Regions from separate parts of the Pantoea sp. Z09 genome, predicted to be linked through region 1. Evidence: predicted binding sites of a transcription regulator. Region 1 holds the regulator's gene; the other holds the start of a gene.
The links. Region 1 encodes PhoB, which activates phosphate uptake and scavenging genes when phosphate is short. Its sites were predicted from a motif close to CTGTCATAAAACTGNCNNAT; they were not measured.

Region 1 (7,217 bases):
GCTGGCCTGCAGCGCCTGCGGCGGATGCTGCTGCTCCAGATCGGCCAGCGCCTGTTGCGCCGTCTGCAGCGCACCTGCCGCCTGCTGCTCCGCATGGCTCAGCGGCTCGGCCTGCTGCGTCAGTTCGCTCAGCATCGCCTGCTGGCGGCTCAGCGCCTGCTGCTGCTGCTGCTGCGCTTCGCGCAGCGCCGCCAGCGCGCTTTCCCGCTGCGCCAGCTGGGCGAAACGCTCCTGCCACAGCGTCAGCGACGATCCCCACTGCGGCAGCGTGCCCTGATCGGCGCGCCAGCTCTGTAGCCGCGCCAGCGTGACCTGCAGCGCGTCGCGCTGGGCGCTGTCGTTGTGCAGCGCGCGCTCGCTTTGCGTCAGCGTCTGCTGCTGCTGTTCAGCCTCGCGCTGCTGCTGCTGCGCCTGGGCGAGCAGCGCGGCAATCTGCTGATCCAGCGGGATAATCTGTTCCGTCAGCAGCGTCTCCTGCTGCTGCTGCTGGCACAGCGCGGCGTCGCGCGCCGCCTGTAGGGTTTCGCGCTGCTGCTGGTCGCGCTGCGCCTGCTGTTCGGCGGCCAGCTGCTGCTGCGCCAGCTGCTGCTGGGTCTGCTGCAGCTGCTGCTGCTCCTGCAGCAGGCTGTCGCGCTGAAGCAGCCGGTCGCGCAGCTTCTCCGCCGGTTCGCTGCGCGCCAGCCGCTGGCGATCCGTTTCCGCATCGCGCCACGCCTGCTCCGCCGCCGCCAGCGCCGCCTGCGCCGCCTGTATCTCGCTCTCCAGCTGCTGCGCCTGCGTCAGCCACTGATGCTGCTGATGCAGCCTGCCGCTCTGCTGCGTCAGCGCCTGCTCCGCCTCGGTCAGCCCGGCCAGCTGTTGCTGCAGCGCCTCACGCGCGTCGGCGTCGAGCAGCGTCAGGGTGCCGGCGCGGCTGCGCAGGTTATCCAGCGCCAGCCGCGCCGCTTTGTGGCGCTCATAGATGGCGACGGAGATCTGGCCGTAGATTTCGGTGCCGGTCAGCTCCTCCAGCAGTTCGGCCCGTTCGCCCGGCTTTGCGTTGAGAAAGGCGGCGAACTGTCCCTGCGACAGCATCATTGAGCGGGTAAAGCGCTCGAAGTCGAGACCCGACAGCGACTCGATCAGCTTTAATTTGTCGTTAACCTTGTCGGCGAAAATTTTGTCGTCGACGCAGCGCGCCAGCTCGACGCGCGGTGCCTGCAATTTGCCGTCGGCGGCGCCGCGCGCGCGGTTCTGGCTCCAGAAGGCGCGCCAGGCTTCGCCTTTGATCTCGAACTCCACTTCAGCCAGGCATTCGGCGGTGTCGCGCGTCATCAGCCCGTTTTGCGTCTGCGACAGCACGCCGAGGCGCGGCGTCTGGTGATAGAGCGCCAGGCAGATGGCGTCGAGCAGGGTGGTTTTACCTGCACCGGTGGCGCCGGTAATAGCGAACAGGCCGTTGCTGGCGAACGGCTCGCTGCGAAAGTCGATAAACCATTCGCCTTTCAGCGCGTTAAGATTTTTGAAACGCAGCGTGAGAATTTTCATTCGCTCTCCTCCAGCGACGCGAGGGTGGCGCGGAACAGCTCGCTGAGGCGCGCATGCTCCGATTCTTCGATATCCTCCGCCAGCGCGATGCGGCGGGCGAAGACCTCTTCCACCTTCAGCTCGTTCAGGGTTTCGTTTTTCAGCTGCGCCAGGCTGTGCTGACGCTGTTCGCGGCTGCGGCGCAGCAGCAGCACCTCGACCGGCAGGTCGGCAGTTAGCGCCTCGACGCGGCGCTGCAGATCGCTGAGAAACTCCTGGGTGGTGACCTCAATATCGAGCCAGACCGCTTTCTCGCCCTGATGATCGGCGAAAGGCGCCAGCTGCGCTTCAATCTCCGCCAGCGAGCCTTTCAGCATCTTCATCGGCTGAAACAGGGGAACGGGCAGCGGCGTGACGGACTGCAGACCGGCGCTATCCAGCTCCAGCAAAAAGACGCTTTTCTCGCTGCCGAGTTCGTCGAAGCTGAGCGGGATGGGCGAGCCGCTGTAGCGGATATGATCGCTGTTGGCGACGCGCTGGGCGCGATGAATATGGCCGAGCGCCACGTAGTCGACCTCAGGAAACGCCGAGGCGGGAAAGGCGTCGAGGGTGCCGATATAGATATCGCGCACCGAATCGCTTTTGCTGACGCCGACGGTGGTGAGATGGCCGGTGGCGATCACCGGCAGCGCCAGCGGATGGGCGCGCGCCGCGTCGACGCTGCGCTGATAGTGCGCGGCGATCGCCTCCAGCAGGCTGAGCTGTTTTTCGCGGCCCGACTGGCCGGCGCGGCTGCGCAGAATATCGCGCGGCCGCAGATAGGGAATGGCGCACAGCAGCGCGCCCGGTTCGCCGGCGCGATCGCGCAGCAGCAGCAGGTTGTGATCCGCCTGCGGCGTGGTGATCACCTGGGTATTGAGGCAGGCGAGCAGGGCGCGCGACTCGTTAAGGGTCGCCACCGAGTCGTGGTTGCCCGCCAGCACCACCAGCTGACAGCCGGTCGGCTGCAGCGCCACCACGAAGCGGTTGAACAGCTCGCGCGCGTAGCTCGGCGGCGTGCCGCTATCAAACAGATCGCCTGCGACGATCAGCGCGTCGACCTGATGCGCCTCAATACGCGCCAGCAGCCAGTCGAGAAAGGCCTGGTGCTCGGCCGCCCGGCTTTTGTTATAGAAAAACTGACCGAGGTGCCAGTCCGCGGTGTGAATGATGCGCATAAAACTCCCTGACGAATCGGTTTGCCGGACGATTATACCGGCTATGGGGCAAAAGCGAAAAAAGCCGCGCCGGCGGTGATAAAGCGGTGTTAAAGCGCTGATTGAGCGGCTATGTTTTTCATAAAAGTGTCATAAATCTGACGCATAATGGCGCCGCATATAACGGTGACAGCGGTCACATCAGCAGGAGTTACAATGGCTAAGCGCATTTTGGTTGTGGAAGATGAAGCCCCTATCCGTGAAATGCTGTGTTTCGTTCTGGAGCAGAACGACTACCAGCCCATCGAGGCCGAGGATTATGACAGCGCGATAGGGAAACTGATTGAGCCCTGGCCAGATCTGATCCTGCTGGACTGGATGCTGCCAGGCGGCAGCGGCATTCAGTTTATCAAGCACCTGAAGCGCGAAGCGTTAACGCGCGATATCCCGGTGATGATGCTGACAGCGCGCGGCGAAGAGGAAGATCGCGTGCGCGGGCTGGAAGTGGGCGCGGACGACTATATTACCAAGCCCTTCTCGCCGAAAGAGCTGATGGCGCGCATCAAAGCGGTGATGCGCCGCATTTCGCCGATGGCGGTGGAAGAGGTGATCGAGATGCAGGGCCTGAGCCTGGATCCGTCGTCGCACCGCGTAATGTCGGAGTCGACGCCGCTGGAGATGGGGCCGACCGAATATAAGCTGCTGCACTTCTTTATGACCCATCCCGAGCGGGTTTACAGCCGCGAACAGCTGCTGAACCACGTCTGGGGTACCAATGTTTATGTGGAGGATCGCACCGTTGACGTGCATATCCGCCGCTTACGCAAGGCGCTGGAACTCTCCGGCCACGATCGCATGGTTCAAACCGTTCGCGGAACGGGGTATCGTTTCTCCGCCCGCTACTAAACGGAGTTGCCACCGTGCTGGAACGACTCTCCTGGAAGAGACTGCTCTCCGAGCTGGCGCTGGCCTGCCTGCCGGCGCTGATTATCGGACTGATTTTCGGCTATCTGCCCTGGCTGCTGCTGCTCAGTGTGCTGACGGTGCTGCTGTGGCACTTCTATAATCTGATGCGTCTGTCGCACTGGCTGTGGGTGGACCGCACCATGACGCCGCCCACCGGTCAGGCGAGCTGGGAGCCGCTGTTTTACGGCCTCTATCAGATGCAGCTGCGCAACCGGCGGCGGCGGCGCGAGCTGGGCAACCTGATCAAACGCTTTCGCAGCGGCGCCGAAACCCTGCCCGACGCGGTGGTGCTGACCACGGAAGAGGGCACTATATTCTGGTGCAACGGGCTGGCGCAGCAGCATCTCGGCCTGCGCTGGCCAGAAGACAACGGCCAGAACATCCTCAATTTGCTGCGCTACCCGGAATTCTCCCGCTATATTCGCCAGCGCGACTTCAATAAGCCCCTCACCCTGATCCTCAATAACCAGCACCATATGGAGTTCCGCGTAATGCCCTACAGCGAAGGGCAGTGGCTGATGGTGGCGCGCGACGTCACGCAAATGCATCAGCTGGAAGGGGCGCGGCGCAACTTCTTCGCCAACGTTAGCCACGAGCTGCGCACGCCGCTAACGGTGCTGCAGGGCTATCTGGAGATGATGAGCGACTCGGTGATGAACGAGCGCTCGCGCGGTAAAGCGCTGCAAACCATGCAGGAGCAGACGCGCCGCATGGACAGCCTGGTGCGCCAGCTGCTGACGCTGTCGCGCATCGAGGCCGCGCCGGCGATCGATATGAAAGAGACCGTGGATGTGCCGATGATGCTGCTGCTGCTGCAGCGCGAAGCGGAGACGCTAAGCGGCGGCCGTCATAGCATCCATTTTCATACCGACCCGCACCTCAAGGTGCTCGGCGACGACGATCAGCTGCGCAGCGCCCTCTCTAATCTGGTCTATAACGCGGTGAACCACACGCCTGAAGGCACGCGCATCGACATCAGCTGGCTGCGCAACCGTCAGGGCGCGCAGTTTAAGGTGTGCGATAACGGCCCAGGCATTCCCGCCGAGCATCTGCCGCGCCTGACCGAACGCTTCTACCGCGTGGATAAGGCGCGCTCGCGCGCCACCGGCGGCAGCGGGCTGGGGCTGGCAATCGTCAAGCACGCCCTCAGTCACCATAACGCGCGGCTGGAGATCACCAGCATTCCCGATAAAGAGACCTGTTTTACCTTTACGCTGCCGTCGAGGTTGATCGTCAGCGCGGGATTACAGGAGAATGCGGTCCATTAATCCTTAATGGAATCGGTTATGCGCGCCTTGCTGCTGTTGCTTTCTCTCTTCACGCCCGCCGTGGTTTCGGCGGCGCCGCAGCCCGAAATGCTGGCCGGCAACCTCAGCAGCGTCGGCTCCGACACGCTGGGCACGCTGATGATGCTGTGGAGCGAGGATTTCAGCGCGCGCGCGCCGGGGGTGAATCTGCAGGTGCAGGCCTCTGGCTCCTCGACCGCGCCCACTGCGCTGGCGGCGGGCGCGGCGCAGCTCGGCCCGATGAGCCGCCCGATGCAGGCGGAAGAGCGCCAGCTGTTTCAGGCGCGCTATGGCTATGCGCCGCTTGCCGTGCCGGTGGCGCTCGACGCGCTAGTGGTGGTTGTCAATCAGCGCAATCCGCTGACGCAGATCGCCGCGCGCCAGCTGGATGCGGTTTTCTCCATCACGCGCCTGTGCGGCGCCACGCAGCAGCCGACGCGCTGGGGCGATCTCGGCGTGCGTCAGCCCGACTGGGCGCGCCGTCCGCTGCAGCGCTACGGGCGCAACTCCGCCTCGGGCACCTGGGGCTTCTTTAAGCAGCAGGCGCTGTGCAACGGCGATTTCCGCGCCGACGTGGCGGAGTTTCCCGGCTCGGCCGCCGTGGTGCAGGCGGTTGCCGCCAACCCGCGCAGCATCGGCTACGCCAGCTTCGGCTTTCATCTCAGCGGCGTGAAGATGCTCGCCGTGGCCGACGCGCAGGGCGAGGCGGTGGCGCCGGACGCCGACTCTATCCGCAGCGGTCGCTATCCCTGGGCACGCCCGCTCTATCTTTACGTTAACAAAGCGCCGGGCAAACCGCTGCCGCCGCTGGTGGACGCCTTTCTGCATCAGGTGCTGTCGCCCCAGGGCCAGCAGCGCGTCAGCGAGGCGGGCTATCTGCCGCTCTCTTCCGCGCAGCGTGCGCAGGCATTGCAGGCTATTGAGGCGAAGTAAGCGCTAACATGAATTTATTTCATCTCCACTGAATTTTCTTCTGTTGCACACAGGGCGCGCCCGTGTCACTCTCAACGCAGACGTTTAGCCATCCAGATGGCTGCACATAACTTAGCGAAATTATCCCGCGACGTCACTAATCGTCAGGGTGCCAGGAGTAGAGATGACCACACAGACCGCCCCGTTCCGCACCGATACCGTCGGCAGTTTCCTGCGTCCAGCCGCCATTAAACACGCGCGCGAGCAGTATGCCGCCGGCCAGATCGACAAAGCCGCGCTGACCCGCATCGAAGACGAAGCGATTCGCGACGTGGTGAGCAAGCAGATCGCCAACGGCCTGCAGGTGGTGACCGACGGCGAGTTCCGCCGCGCCTGGTGGCACTTCGACTTTTTCGGCGGCCTGGAGGGCGTTGAGCTGTTCGAAGCCGATCAGGGCATTCAGTTCAACGGCGTGCAGACCAAAGCGCACGGCGTGCGCGTGGTGGGCAAGCTCGGCTTCCGCGATCACCCGATGCTGGAGCACTTCCGCTTTCTGCAGAGCGTCGCGGGCGACGCCGTGCCGAAGATGACCATTCCCAGCCCGAGCGTGCTGCATTTCCGCGGCGGTCGCAAGGTGATCGACGAGACGGTCTATCCCGATCTGGCGGCCTACTTCGACGACCTGGCGGAAACCTATAAAACGGCGATCAAAGCCTTTTACGACGCGGGCTGTCGCTATCTGCAGCTCGACGACACCGTCTGGGCCTACCTCTGCTCGGAAGATCAGAAACGTCAGATCCGCGAGCGCGGCGACGATCCCGAGCAGCTGGCGCAAACCTATGCTCGCGTGCTTAACAAGGCGCTGGAGGGCAAACCCGCCGATCTCACCGTGGGCCTGCACGTCTGTCGCGGCAACTTCCGCTCGACCTGGATTTCAGAAGGCGGCTATGAGCCGGTGGCGGAGATCCTGTTCGGCGGCGTCAATATCGACGCCTTCTTCCTCGAGTATGACAACGAGCGCTCGGGCGGTTTCGAACCGCTGCGCTTTATCAAGCCGGGCCATCAGAAAGTGGTGCTGGGCCTGGTGACCACCAAAAACGGCGAGCTGGAAGATCCGGCGCAGGTGAAGGCGCGCCTGCAGGAGGCGGCGAAATTCGTCAGCCTCGATCAGATCTGCCTCAGCCCGCAGTGCGGCTTCGCCTCTACCGAAGAGGGCAACAGCCTGAGCGAAGAGCAGCAGTGGGCGAAGATCCGTCTGGTGGTCGATATCGCTGGTCAGGTGTGGTAATGCTGTAAACTTGTGCAAACAGGCGCGTAAAACGCGCCTTTTGTGCATCAGGATGCGCACTTA
Region 2 (7,217 bases), 610 kb from region 1:
CTGGCAAGCATCTTTCTGGCGATAGAGCCCTGGACGGCGTTGTTAGCCGCTTACCTGAACAGTGATGTTGGCGCTTATATCGATGAGGTCAGAAAACCGTCGGGACCCGCGACATGGGCGATTGAATGGATTGGAATAGACCGCCATAGTTCCGTTTACCGTGCTTACCAGCATGAGGAGATGGGAGAAGAGGAGGATCTCACAAGCTATTTCAACCGTGAGCGCATCCCGACTGAGGAGTTTGACATAGAAACGCGCTGTGATGCTTCCGGCTTCGCTAAGGGTGATAAAGAACGCTGGAGCATCAGCGGCGATATTCACGAAATTAAAAATCTGCCTGTTATCCTTTATAACAAACAGGTAATGGTAACGTCGTCGAAAGAGAGCCTGCTAAACCAAAAGGTATCAGGTGTGAAAAGTGCCGGACATAGCCGCTTCGTTTATGGCGACACCTCTTTTTCTTTTAGTGACGTTATGGAGGCTATTTTCACTAGCGGGCTCTTTTTTTATGCGCCCGAGGATGCCGCCAGTAGTCTTACTACACTCAAGGCCAGCCTGGAAGAACTGAAAGACGAACTGACTGAAGAACCTGCCGTGGTTACGGACGACAACGAATCAGATAAAGAGCCTGCCATTATTATTGCTGAAGGTGCTTTTGACTCGGTTACAACCCAAATGGAATCAGAGACTGAAGAGTGGCACGCTATTAAGAGTCTATGCCATCGTGAGGGGACCTTACCTGTACGTATTGGGCGTATTAAAATGGCAGAGCCTCCAGAGCTGCGGCTGTGCGGTGAAATTGTGCAGGGATAGAGACATGAGAATAAGTGTCATGTGCGAATGAACATATATTTGATCTTGGGTTATTTTTGACTTCATGTTTGTTACAGTAAAGGAATAGGTACAGATAATGAATATATCAGATCTGGTGGAAGATTCGGCGGTCTTTAACGATATTTTGATAAATGTGATCGGGCCTTTAATGCTTAGCGCAGTTTCCAGGTTAATATCTCCAACAAAATTTTTTTCTATCCACTTTTATTCGTCTTCAAAAACGACCTTTCCTCTTGTTTTAATAAGCTGTCTGTAGAAGACAAGTCAAGCGCCTTGCTATTGATTTTTGAGTGCAAAGAAGCAGACGTACATTACAATATTTTAATCAAAGAAATAAAGCTTCAAAAATATGGATTGGTCTACCCTATACCAGTTTTGAAAGTGCTATTTGACTATCTATATATGAAAAATATTGATATGGGTGGGGCGAGCTTTTTATCATTTCTAAGTTGCAACCAAATTTTTGATTATGACAGGAATAAGATGCCCGTATGGTCATTAAAAAAACTCATTGCACATATAGTTGTCTATACTCTGTTCTTAGCTTTTCTAACCTGGTATATGTATAGCATTTACAATGGGGTTGTTTCCCTCGCTCATGCCGCTGTCACTATTAGTAATTCACTTAACCTTTTTCTGATGGTTGTTAATATTTTCATATCAATAAGAATATTTTATATTTTTGCAAAGCAGTTTATTTATTTTTTCTTTGCAATTTCATTTTCGAAAGAAATGGAAAGGTATATTTTGTTAAAAGATGAAGAGGAGTTGATGAGGAATTTTAAGTTATAAATTAACTTTCTTTTATTTTTCAAGCGCTAATAATTTTCAAAAATGATTTTTAATTTTTGTTTAGACTCGCTTTTAAGATGATGGCGGTGAGAGGGGGATTGACTCGCTGCGCTCGCCCTGCGGGCAGCGTCGCAAGCTCCGCTGTCCAACGGGCTGTGCCCGTTGTCGAACCCCGGCGGGGGTTCTCATATCCCTCTCACCGAAGAATATGTAAAAAAAATGCCTGAACGTCAGTTCAGGCACTTTCTTGAATTTGTGGCGGTGAGAGGGGGATTGACTCGCTGCGCTCGCCCTGCGGGCAGCGTCGCAGGCTCCGCTGTCCAACGGGCTGTGCCCGTTGTCGAACCCCGGCGGGGGTTCTCATATCCCTCTCACCGAAGAATATGTAAAAAAAATGCCTGAACGTCAGTTCAGGCACTTTCTTGAATTTGTGGCGGTGAGAGGGGGATTGACTCGCTGCGCTCGCCCTGCGGGCAGCGTCGCAGGCTCCGCTGTCCAACGGGCTGCGCCCGTTGTCGAACCCCGGCGGGGGTTCTCATACCCCTCTCATCGAGGGATATAAACGAAAAAAGCCTGAACGTGAGTTCAGGCTTTTCTCTGAAATGATGGCGGTGAGAGGGGGATTCGAACCCCCGATACGTTGCCGTATACACACTTTCCAGGCGTGCTCCTTCAGCCACTCGGACACCTCACCACATTTTTCCGCTGACCTTGCTGGGTCAACGGGGCGCTACTATAGGGAGTCGGCCCAAAAGGGTCAAGCACTATTTTTCTCTTTTTTTCTATCCGCTTAAGCTCTGTTCGAATCGTTTTATCCCTGCGCATCTCGCTCAGATTGTCATCAAAAAGCCATCTCACAGCCACAAAAATGTCACCAAAGCATCACAGACTTAACCGCTGAAACTTCTGGTAAATTTTTCTCATAAAGGAATACAAGATGAAACCGATGCGCCTCTTTACCTTTTCGCTGCTCGCCTCGCTGGTGAGTCTATCCGTGCACGCTGAAACCGCCAGCGCGCCCGCAGACGCAGGCTACTCGCGCGCCGCCACCGGCGATATCACCCAGCACGGCGGCGCGCGCCGTCTTACCGGCGATCAGACCGAGGCGCTGAAAGCGTCGCTGCGCAACAGCACGGCGAAAAACGTCATTCTGCTGATTGGCGACGGCATGGGCGATTCAGAGATCACCGCCGCGCGCAACCTGGCGGAAGGCGCAGGCGGTTTCTTTAAAGGACTGGACGCGCTGCCGCTCACCGGCCAGTACACGCACTATTCGCTCGACAAGAAAACCCACAAGCCTGATTACGTCACCGATTCCGCCGCCTCCGCCACCGCATGGGCCACCGGCACCAAGAGCTACAACGGCGCGATCGGCGTCGACGTGAACGGCAAGGATCAGCAAACGTTGCTGGAGATCGCCAAAGCGGCAGGCAAAGCGACCGGCAACGTCTCCACCGCAGAGCTGCAGGACGCTACGCCCGCCGCGCTGATGGCGCACGTTACCAGCCGCAAATGCTACGGCCCGGAAAAAACAAGCGAGCTGTGCGCCAGCAACGCGCTGGAGCAGGGCGGTAAAGGCTCGATCAGCGAGCAGATCCTGAAAACCCGCGCCGACGTGGTGCTGGGCGGCGGCGCGAAATCCTTTAACGAGCTGGCGAAAGCGGGCGACTACCAGGGCAAAACCCTGCGGGAACAGGCGCAGGCGCGCGGCTATCAGCTGGTGAACGACTGGCAAAGCCTGAATGCGGTAACGGCAGCGAATAACGATAAGCCGCTGCTCGGCCTGTTCGCCGACGGCAATATGCCGGTGCGCTGGAAAGGGCCGCAGGCGAGCCACTATGGCAACATCGAGCAAGCGGCGGTGACCTGTGAGGTGAATAAAGATCGCCCGGTCGCCACCCCGACGCTGGCGCAGATGACCAACAAAGCGATTGATCTGCTGAAAACCAACCCGAACGGCTTTTTCCTGCAGGTAGAGGGCGCGTCGATCGATAAAGAGGATCACGCGGCGAACCCGTGCGGTCAGATCGGCGAAACGGTGGATCTCGATGAAGCGGTGCAGCAGGCGCTCGCCTTCGCGCGGGCGGAGGGCAATACGCTGGTGGTGGTCACGGCGGATCATGCGCACAGCAGCCAGATCATCGCCAACGGCAGCAAAGCGCCCGGCCTGACGCAGGCGCTGAATACCAAAGACGGCGCGGTGATGACTATCAGCTACGGCAACTCGGATACGGATTCGCAGGGGCATACCGGCACGCAGCTGCGCATCGCGGCCTATGGCCCTTATGCGGCTAACGTGGTGGGACTAACCGATCAGACCGATCTCTTCTTTACGCTGCGTAGCGCGATGGCACTGAAGTAAAAGACGTCACGTCTCCCGCTCGCGGGAGACGTTATCACTACACTAAATGCGGTTTTCGCGCAGCTGCGCCATAAAGCTCTGCACCCACTCCATCCGCAGCTTGCGCTCCGCCAGATCGCGCGTAAAGCGCAAACGGGTTGGGCCGTCGAGCTTCCACTGCTGCGGATCCTTCTGCAGCAGGCTAATCAGCCAGCCGGGATCGACGCTGTTCTGCGGCGCAAAATCAAAGAAGCCGCCTTTGTCGCTGACCTCGATCTTACGGATGCCGAGACTGCGCGCCACCAGCCGCAGGGTGGCGATATCCAGCAGATTGCGCGCCGCATCCGGCAAGACGCCGAAGCGGTCGATCATCTCCACCTTCAGCTCCTGCAACTCTTCTTCGCTGTCGGCGCTGGCGATGCGCTTATAGAGCGACAGGCGCGTATTGACGTCAGGGATAAACTCCTCCGGCAGCAGCGCGGGCATACGCAGCTCGATCTCGGTCTGATTGCTGGTGAGATCTTCCAGCGACGGCTCGCGCCCCGCCTTCAGCGCATCCACCGCGTTTTCCAGCAGCTCCATATAGAGCGAGAAGCCCAGCGTCTCCATCTGCCCGCTCTGCTCCTCGCCGAGCAGCTCGCCCGCGCCGCGGATCTCCAGATCGTGCGTCGCCAGCGCGAAGCCTGCGCCAAGATCTTCCAGCGAGGCGATCGCCTCCAGACGCTTCTGCGCGTCGCTGGTCATCGCCTTGGGATGCGGCGTCAGCAGCCAGGCGTAGGCCTGATGATGCGAACGCCCGACGCGACCGCGCAGCTGGTGCAGCTGCGCCAGACCGAAGTGGTCGGCGCGCTCGATGATAATGGTATTCGCAGTCGGGATGTCGATGCCGGTTTCGATGATGGTGGTGCAGACCAGCACGTTGAAACGCTGGTGGTGGAAGTCGTTCATCACCCGCTCGAGATCGCGCTCGCGCATCTGGCCGTGGCCGATGGCGATGCGCGCTTCCGGCACCAGCTCCTCCAGCCGCTGCGCCGCTTTCTCGATATTCTCGACGTCGTTATAGAGGTAGTAGACCTGGCCGCCGCGCAGCACTTCGCGCAGGATCGCCTCGCGCACCACCAGACTGTCGTACTCGCGCACAAAGGTCTTTACCGCCAGACGACGCGCGGGCGGCGTGGCGATAATCGACAGATCGCGCATGCCGCTCATCGCCATATTCAGGGTGCGCGGGATCGGCGTGGCGGTCAGCGTCAGGATATCGACGTCGGCGCGCATCGCCTTGATACGCTCTTTGTGGCGCACGCCGAAGCGGTGCTCTTCATCGACGATCAGCAGCCCTAAATCGTGCCACTTCAGGTCGCTCATCAGCAGCTTGTGGGTGCCGATCAGGATATCGATCTTGCCCTCGCTCGCCGCCTGCAGCACCTGCGTCTGCTCTTTGGCGCTGCGGAAGCGCGACAGCATCTCGATACGCACCGGCCAGTTGGCGAAGCGATCGCGGAAGTTGTCGTAGTGCTGCTGCGCCAGCAGCGTGGTCGGCACCAGCACCGCCACCTGCTTGTGGTTCTCTACCGCGAGGAACGCCGCGCGCATCGCCACTTCGGTTTTGCCGAAGCCAACGTCGCCGCACACCAGACGATCCATCGCCAGCGGCTGGCACATGTCGCTCAGCACCGCGTTGATCGCCTGCGCCTGATCCGGCGTGGTTTCGAACGGGAAGCTCTCGCAGAACAGCTGATACTGTTCGCGGTCATGCTTAAAGGCGTAGCCCGCTTTGGCCGCGCGCTGAGCGTAGATATCCAGCAGCTCGGCGGCGACATCGCGCACTTTTTCCGCCGCTTTCTGACGCGCGCGCGTCCAGGCGTCGCTGCCCAGCTTGTGCAGCGGCGCGTTTTCATCCGCGCCGCCGGCGTAGCGGCTAATCAAGTGCAGCGACGACACCGGCACGTAGAGTTTGGCGTCGTTGGCGTAGGAGAGCATCAGATACTCCGCCATGATGCCGCCCGCTTCCAGCGTGGTCAGGCCGATATAGCGGCCGACGCCGTGTTCCAGATGCACCACCGGCTGACCGGGCGTCAGCTCCGCCAGGTTGCGGATCAGAATATCGGGATTGATGGTGCGGCGCGTATCCTGGCGGCGACGGCTGACGCGTTCGCCCAGCAGATCGCTTTCGCAAATCAGCGCGCGGCCGCGCAGCGTATCGACAAAGCCGCGCTCGCTGGCGCCAATCATCAGCGTAAAGCGTTCACTCTCCGCTTCATCGAAGCGGTGCACCGTCTGCGGACGCAGCTTGATACGCGCCAGCAGCTCCTGCAGGCTCTCGCGCCGGCCTTCGCTCTCTACCGAGAAGGTGACCTGGCCGCTGAAGCCGTCGAGGAACTGGCGCAGCGGATCGAGCGGCGCTTTGGCCTGCGCCTGCACGGCGATATCCGGCAGCGGCTGATAGCCAAGATTGGTGTTGGCCGCTTTTTCCGGCAGCGCCTCGTTGCTCATCTGCACGCGCGGCCACTGGTTCAGCTCGCTCAGCAGCGCGTCGGGGCGCAGCCACAGCGTGGTCGGCGTCAGCAGCGGACGCATCGGGTCGACGCGGCGGTTCTCATAGCGCGCCTCCACGTCCTGCCAGAAACGCTCTGCGCCGCCGCTGAGATCGCCGCAGTTCACAATCAGGGTATTGTCGGGCAGGTAGCTGAACAGCGTCGGCAGATCCTGCTCGAAAAAGAGCGGCTGCCAGTATTCGATCCCGGCGGGCAGCGTGCCTTTGCTCACCTGCTGATAGATATGCTCCGGCTCGCGGCGCACGTCGAACAGCTCGCGCCAGCGGGTGCGGAACAGCTCGATGGCCGCTTTGTCGGTAGGAAACTCATGGGCCGGCAGCAGATTGATGGCTGGCACCGCTTCCAGCGTGCGCTGGCTGTCGACGTCGAACAGCCGCAGGCTGTCAATTTCGTCGTCGAAAAAGTCGATGCGGTAGGGCTGCTCGCTGCCCATCGGGAAGAGATCGAGCAGCGCGCCGCGCGTGGCGTATTCGCCATGCTCCATCACCTGGTCGACGTGGCGATAGCCCGCCTGTTCCAGCTGATCGCGCAGGCGATCGCGCGACAGCTTCTGTCCCTGCTTCATCACCAGCGCGTGACCGTGCAGATAGGGATGCGGACAGACGCGCTGCATCAGGGTGTTGACCGGCATAATCAGCATGCCGCGCGTCATGGTCGGCAGCTGGTACAGCGTCGACAGACGCGCCGAAATAATG

Region 2: phoA (alkaline phosphatase) is a predicted target of PhoB. The motif match lies at 2,484-2,503, and genes of this name have one in related genera.

What each region holds. Positions count from the first base shown of each region.
Region 1 is NZ_CP092373.1:2,932,760-2,939,976, reverse strand. Features, by position in the region: gene MC269_RS14155 (AAA family ATPase) at 1-1,527, opposite strand, end outside; gene sbcD (exonuclease subunit SbcD) at 1,524-2,723, opposite strand; gene phoB (phosphate response regulator transcription factor PhoB) at 2,919-3,608, shown strand; gene phoR (phosphate regulon sensor histidine kinase PhoR) at 3,623-4,936, shown strand; gene MC269_RS14135 (PstS family phosphate ABC transporter substrate-binding protein) at 4,955-5,887, shown strand; gene MC269_RS14130 (cobalamin-independent methionine synthase II family protein) at 6,051-7,154, shown strand.
Region 2 is NZ_CP092373.1:2,322,210-2,329,426, reverse strand. Features, by position in the region: gene MC269_RS11160 (hypothetical protein) at 1-813, shown strand, start outside; RNA gene MC269_RS11155 (RtT sRNA) at 2,058-2,186, opposite strand; tRNA gene MC269_RS11150 (tRNA-Ser) at 2,233-2,320, opposite strand; gene phoA (alkaline phosphatase) at 2,564-3,988, shown strand; gene mfd (transcription-repair coupling factor) at 4,031-7,217, opposite strand, start outside.